Regions from separate parts of the Massilia sp. GCM10023247 genome, predicted to be linked through region 2. Evidence: predicted binding sites of a transcription regulator. Region 2 holds the regulator's gene; the other holds the start of a gene.
What was found. The regulator LexA, encoded in region 2, represses DNA repair genes until DNA is damaged. The targets are predictions, from matches to a motif close to ACTGTATNNNNATACAGT.
Positions count from the first base shown of each region.

Region 1: a site for LexA is predicted at 2,011-2,028, ahead of imuA (translesion DNA synthesis-associated protein ImuA). Genes of this name have one in related genera too.

Region 1 is NZ_JBHSIB010000007.1:196,289-199,690, forward strand. It holds gene ACFPAH_RS04565 (Y-family DNA polymerase) at 1-1,340, opposite strand, end outside; gene imuA (translesion DNA synthesis-associated protein ImuA) at 1,270-1,977, opposite strand; gene ACFPAH_RS04575 (META domain-containing protein) at 2,324-2,812, shown strand; gene ACFPAH_RS04580 (SAM-dependent methyltransferase) at 2,881-3,402, shown strand, end outside.
Region 2 is NZ_JBHSIB010000007.1:30,054-33,455, reverse strand. It holds gene ACFPAH_RS03895 (tetratricopeptide repeat protein) at 1-780, shown strand, start outside; gene lexA (transcriptional repressor LexA) at 884-1,519, opposite strand; gene rpsF (30S ribosomal protein S6) at 1,751-2,146, shown strand; gene priB (primosomal replication protein N) at 2,176-2,469, shown strand; gene rpsR (30S ribosomal protein S18) at 2,511-2,801, shown strand; gene rplI (50S ribosomal protein L9) at 2,838-3,290, shown strand.

The DNA of each region.
Region 1 (3,402 bases), 170 kb from region 2:
CCCGCCTCGATGCGCTCCGGAGTCGATGCCATCTTTAAAGGCGAGCCGTAGAACGGGCGGTGGTTGCGCATCAAGAGGGCGATCGGCTTGGCCAGGATCCAGGTCGGGCGCGGCAGGCTGTGTACGTCCGGCGGCATCTGGGCGGCACGCGCGGCCTCGCGCACCGTCTGCTGCACCGGCACCCAGGTGTTGGCGACTTCGGGCCGGTAATCGGCTTGCGGCAGGGCTTGCAGCACGTTGTCTGCCCCCAGGCGGGCCACCAGCAGCTCGAGCATGCGGACCCGGTCTTCCTCGCTGCCGCCGGGCTCTGGGAACAGCGATTCGCTCGGCGGCGCCATCGGCTGCAGCTGGGCCGCGTCGAGCGCGAGGCCGATCACCGGGGCTTCGAGCACGAGTTTCGCCAGGCGCTCGCGCAGCAGGCGCACCAGGTGCTCGTCGCGCCAGGTCGGCTCGCCCAGCGCGATCTCGACCGGGGTGGGCGGGCGCGCCACCCTGCCCCGCTCGTGCTGGAGCAGGAGCGTGATGCGCTCGACCGCGAGCTGGCGCGCGCACAGCCAGCCGGTCAGCTGCTGCACCAGCCGCTCGGCGCCGAGCAGGCATTCCTCGGCGTTCTCGATGCGGTCGAACAGTTCGATGTTGGCATGGAAGCTGGTGGGCGCTTCGATCCATTCGAACAGCTCGGGCGCCATGCCATAGGCGGCATCGAGCATGTCGAGCAGCGCGCGCCCGCAGCGCCGCTGCAAACCCGGCCGCGGCAGGCGCCGCAGCGCGCCCAGGTCGGCGCAGCCGATGCCCTCGAACCAGGCGGCATAGGCGCGCGCCGGCGGCGGCAAGGTGCTTGGCAAGCGGTCGAGCCGGCGCGTGAGCGAGGCGATCGTCAGCACGCGCCCGGCGCGGCGCCGCGCCAGCAGCCAGCTGCCGCGCGCGGTCGGCGCGCAGCTGAGGAAACCGGAGAAGCCGAGCGCGCGCAGGCTGGCGCGCACGCGCCGGCACAAGGCGCGGATGCCGCCGAACAGGCGCAGGCTGGCGCCGATGTCGAGCAGCAGCGTGGACTCTTCGGCCTGGGCCACCTGCGGCGTGTACTGCAGCAGCGCCATCGCCACCGCATGCAGGCTTTCCGCTTCGCGGTCAAGCGAGCGCTCGACGATGCGCGCCTCGGGCATGAGCATCAACACCCCGCCGCGGCGCATGCCGACCTGGACCCCGGCCGCGCAGGCGCGCGGGGATGCCGCCAGCACGCGCTCGTGCTCGAGCACGACGCAGCCCGCGTCAGTTGACCAGTTCGGGCTGAAGACCTCGAGCGGTAACCGGGGCAGGTGCAGGCCGATCCACAGGCGCATGGCGTTGGAGTAAAGGAGGAGTGAGTGGCAGGAACAGCGGCGCATCGCGCTGCGGTCCCCGGCGTTTGACGAAACCGATGTCGAGCCCGCCGGCGGCAGGCCGCAAGGCCAGCCGCAGGGGCGCGGGCGAGGAATCCTGGGCACTGGCGAGCGGACGCATCATGAAGAACAGGGTTTCGCCGCATTGCGCCGCCAAATGCAGGCGGCGCAGGCTCTCGCCGCGCGCATGGTTGGCCCAGAACAGCAGCGCCCCGCAACTGCCGCTGCGCAGCACCTGCTCGGCGGCCCACAGCGCATCGGCCCCGCGCTCGGCGCGCAGCCAGATCAGCTGCGAAGGCGGCACGCCGAGCGCGGCCAGCGCCAGCGCCTGCGGCGGATGGGGCGGCTGCAACAGCACGATGCGGCGCGCGGCCGCCGCCGCCAGCGCCGGGCGCAGCAGGCGCATTTCGCCGATGCCGGGCTGCTGCAGCAGCAAATCGATGAGGGTGCCGGTGGGCCAGCCGCCCCCGGGCAACTGCTTCGACAGCGCCGGATGGCCGCTGTCGACACAGCGCGTGCCCGCATGCGCCAGCTGTGAGGCGCGCCACAGCGAAGGATGCAAATCTTCCGGCGCAGCAGTGTTTTTTGAACAAGACATAGATGGGGCGCAATGCCGGGGCAATGCAAAAGTACTGGATGTTTATACAGTACTCGTTTGTTCAGCTTTTGGCAAGATGTGGATGGTTTGAACACATGCGGGCTGCGACGGCAAACAGGGTCCGCACATTACAATTTCATACTATTAATAATTACTATGCATTAATAATATAGCTACTGAAAACTTTTGAATTGCTCGTCGGCCTGCTCGATCGATCTGGCTTACCTGTACCGGAATGTTGTACTAGACTTATTCCAGCCGCCGCAGTACGTGGTCTACAGGCCGAGCGCGCGCAGTCGGCTTTCCTGCCTGACTGGGCCTTACCAAGACAAGGAGCCCTCTTTCCATGAACACCCTGCGCCTCCTGGCTGTATCGGCCCCGCTCATTCTCTCCGCCTGCGCGCTTACCAGCCAGGTGCCGGCTCCGCCAGCACGCCCGGCGGAGCCGGCCAGCCTGGCCGGTACCGCATGGCAACTGGCCGAGATCCAGTCGATGGACGACGCACAAGGCACGATCCGCCCGGCACCCGACCGGCTTTACTCGATCCGCTTCGCGGCGGACGGCAGTGCCGCCTTCCAGCTCGACTGCAATCGCGGCAGCGCACGCTGGACGGCTACACCGGCAGCCGGATCGGCCGGCGGCACGCTGCAGTTCAGCACGGTCGCCCTCACCCGTGCCATGTGCGCGCCGCCCGCGCTCGACACACGCATTGCGCGCGACCTCGAGTCCGTCCGTTCCTACTCGATGCGCGACGGCACCCTGTCGATGAGCCTGATGGCCGACGGCGGCATCTACCGCTGGACGCCGATGGTGGGAGCCGCGCCCGCCCCTTGAGCAGCCGCAGCACGGCATTCGAAGGACGGCTTGCTGTATCATCCCGTCCTCGCAAACGAAAGCCGCACATGCTCATCATCACCATCAAGCAGGGCAAGGAAAAAAGCATCCTTGCCGGCGACCCGTGGATCTACGTCTCCGCCATCGAGAAGGTCGACGGCAAGCCGCAAGAGCGCAACAAGCCGGGCTCCACGGCCATCGTGCAGTCTTCCAGCCGCCAGTTCCTGGCGCGCGCCGCCTACAACGCCAAGTCGCAGATCGCCGCCCGCGTCTGGACCCTGCGCGAGGACGAGCCGGTCGACCATGCGATGATGAAGCGGCGCGTGCAGGCCGCCGTGGCGCGCCGCGCCGCTGCGCTGCAGGCGGCCGATCCGCAGGCCCTGGTGCAGCTGGTCGACGGCGAAAAGGACGCCTTGCCGGGCCTGCTGGTGCACGGCTATGGCGGCACCGAGGGCTACCTGGTCTGCCAGTTCAATGCCGGCGGCGTCGAGATGTGGAAGGTGCCGATCGTGCAGGCGCTGCTGGCCGCCACCGGCTGCCGCAACGTCTACGAACGCTGCGACCAGCTGCTGCGCAAGGGAGAGGGCCTG
Region 2 (3,402 bases):
TCCCTCACCTCGACCTCCATGAAGCGCCTCCTCTTCGCAACCAGCCTGCTGTTCTGTTCCGCGGCTTACGCCGATCCTTTGCTCGACGCGAACGCGTTGTTTGCGAAGAAATCCTATCCTGAAGCGCTACAGGCCTATACGAAGCTTGCCAACGCGGGCAATGTCGAGGCGCAGCAGCGCCTGGGCCAGATGTATTGGTATGGTGAGGCAGGAGCGGTCGACGAGGCCAAGGCCGAGGCCTGGTTCCGCAAGGCGGCAGCGAAGGGCAATGCGGTCGCGAGTGCATCGCTCGATATCATGGGGCAGCGCAAGGCCCGTCAGGCGGACATCGCCCACTGGGTCGAGGGTTACGAGGGGGAGGACTTGAAGGAGGGGCAATTCAACTGCCCGGCCCCGCGCATTCCCGCGATGTCGAAACAAACCGTCGACATCGAGCGCGTATCGGCCAGTATCGCAACCTGGCAGGCATGTTACAACGGCTATGTGACCAACCTGAACGCGTCCATGCCCTTGGTGCAGCGGATCCCGGCCGATATCGTCAAGCTGCTGAACGCCGCCGAAACAGAGCGTGCCAACAAGCGGCTCGCGGTCATCGGCGAGAACCTGTCGGAAGAAGCGCGTGTCACTTCAAAACTGGTGCTGGCCGACGTCGCTGCGTGGCGTAGTGCGACCGAAGCATATGTCGCCGAGCATAACGCCATCGTCGGCGTCAAGCCATCGCAGGAGAGGGCGAGAGACATCGAGGCGCGCAAGAATAATTACGCGCCGGTGGGGAGGTAACGCAGGCCACGCGGCCGAGCTGGCAAAACGCCCGCGAACGCCGCCTTTGTCCTTGCCGGTCCAAGCCAGCGTCATGCCGGCGCAGTGCCAGCTTAGTGCCAGCTTAGTGCCAGCTGCGCATCAATCCGACCGCCAGGCCCTCGAGCGCGAACTCGTCGCCCGGTTCCACGCGAATGACCTTGAAGTCCGGATTTTCCGGCAGCAGTTCGATCAGTTCGCCGGTCTTGCGATAGCGCTTGACGGTGACGTCTTCGCCAATGCGGGCGACGACGATCTGGCCGTTCTTGGCGCTGTCGATCTTCTTCACGGCGAGGAAGTCGCCGTCCATGATGCCGGCGTCGCGCATCGACCAGCCGCGCACCTTCAGCAGGAAGTCGGGGCGGGCGCCGAACATGGCCGGATCGACGTTGTAGGTCGCTTCGACATGTTCCTGGGCCAGGATCGGCGAACCGGCAGCGACCCGGCCGACCAGGGGCAGCGACATCAGCAGGGCCGCGGGCACGTGCGGCACCGGTGCCGGCAGCGAAGCGCCGATCAGGCGGATGCCGCGCGAGGTGCCGGAGACGATTTCGATGGCGCCTTTGCGGGCCAGCGCCTGCAGGTGTTCCTCGGCGGCATTGGCCGACTTGAAGCCCAATTCCTTGGCGATCTCGGCGCGCGTGGGCGGGAAGCCGGTGTTGTCGATCGCTTCCTTGATCAGGTCAAGGATCTGTTGTTGCCTTGCAGTGAGCTTGAGCATGGATCTGCCACGGGTTAATGATTCAGACTGTATTTTTGTACAGTATTTCGGCAAAAGCAAGGGAAATCGCCGAAATTGTACGATTTCCCTGCGGGAAGCTGTGGCGGCGGGGCGACGCCCCTAGGCGATTGTGCTGGCGGTCGGATCACGTTATAATTGCCGGCTTTCCCTTCCCACACTCGTCTTGACGCCGAGGTGGGCATTTGTTTAAACGTCCTTAAGGAGTGTTGCATGCGTCATTATGAAATCGTTTTTATCGTCCACCCGGACCAAAGCGAGCAAGTCCCGGCGATGATCGAGCGTTACAAGGCCAGCGTCACCGCGCGCGGCGGTAACATCCATCGCGTGGAAGACTGGGGCCGTCGCCAGATGGCTTACCAGATCCAGAAGCTGCCGAAGGCACACTACATCTGCATGAACATCGAGTGCGACAACGAGACCCTGGTCGAGCTGGAAACCGCATTCAAGTTCAATGATGCCGTGCTGCGTCACCTGACCGTGAAGATGAAGAAGGCTGAAACCGCTCCGTCGCCAATGATGAAGTCGGTCCAGCGTGAAGACGCAGCCAAGAGCCACCGCGCAGAAGCCCCGGCTGCTGCTGCAGCCCCGGCCCCAGCTGCTGCCTAAATTCTTCTGCCAGGAATCGTGAACAGGAAGTGAACCAGTTACAAGTCGTCGCAACGATTGCTGAACGCGACGTACTGCGCTACACCCCCGCCGGCGTGCCGGTCGTCTCGGCAATCTTGCTGCACAGTTCGCAGCAGGTCGAGGCAGGAATAGCGAGACTGGTCGAGTTCGAAATTGCCGCGTTCGCCGCGGGAGAAATTTCGGGCCGCTTCGCCAGTGCCGAACTCGGCGCGGCGCACCAGTTCACGGGATTCTTGGCCAGGAAGAACCGCAACAGCAAAGCCCTGGTGTTTCACATCATTGATTTCAGTGCCGCCGCTTAAAGAAGAGTTAGCGGCCCACCTTTTAGATACAGGAGCCTCAAATGGCATTCGGTAAAAAGTTCGACAAAAACAAAGCCAAAGAAAAACTGAAGCGCAAACAGCAGAACCCGCTGTTCAAGCGCAAGAAGTTCTGCCGCTTCACCGCTGCAAACGTGGAACAGGTTGACTACAAAGACGTCGACACCCTGAAGGACTTCGTCCAGGAAAACGGCAAGATCATGCCGGCACGCCTGACCGGTACCAAGGCGCACTACCAGCGCCAGGTCGACACCGCGATCAAGCGCGCACGCTACCTCGCGCTGCTGCCGTACACCGACCTGCACAACGCCTAATCAGCGCCGTACAGTCCGAATTTTCTGGAGAAAAATATGCAAGTTATCCTTTTGGAAAAAGTTGTTAACGTCGGCAACCTGGGCGACGTGGTCAAGGTCAAGGACGGTTACGCACGTAACTTCCTGATCCCGCAAAAGATGGCCCGCCGCGCCACCCAGGCCGCTGTGGCCGAGTTCGAAGTCAAGCGCGCCGAGCTGGAAAAGGCAGCCGCCGAAAAGCTGGCCGCTTCGCAAGCCCAAGGCGACAAGCTGGGCGGCATGACCATCACCATCGCCCAGAAGGCCGGCGTTGACGGTCGCCTGTTCGGTTCGGTCACCAACTTCGACATCGCCGAAGCCCTGACCAAGCAAGGTTTCGCAGTCGAAAAGGCGCAAGTTCGCCTGCCGACCGGCCCGCTGAAGACCACCGGCGAGCATCCAGTCGCTGTCGCTCTGCACACCGACGTCGTGGCTGAAATCACCATCGCCGTCGTTGGCGAAGCTGCTTGATAAGCAACTTAGTACGCACAAAAACACGCTCGTCAAGAGCTGTTGTTTAAACGAAAAAGCCGGGTTCGCCCGGCTTTTTTTATTGGCAGAAACTCCCCAATTATTTCAGCCG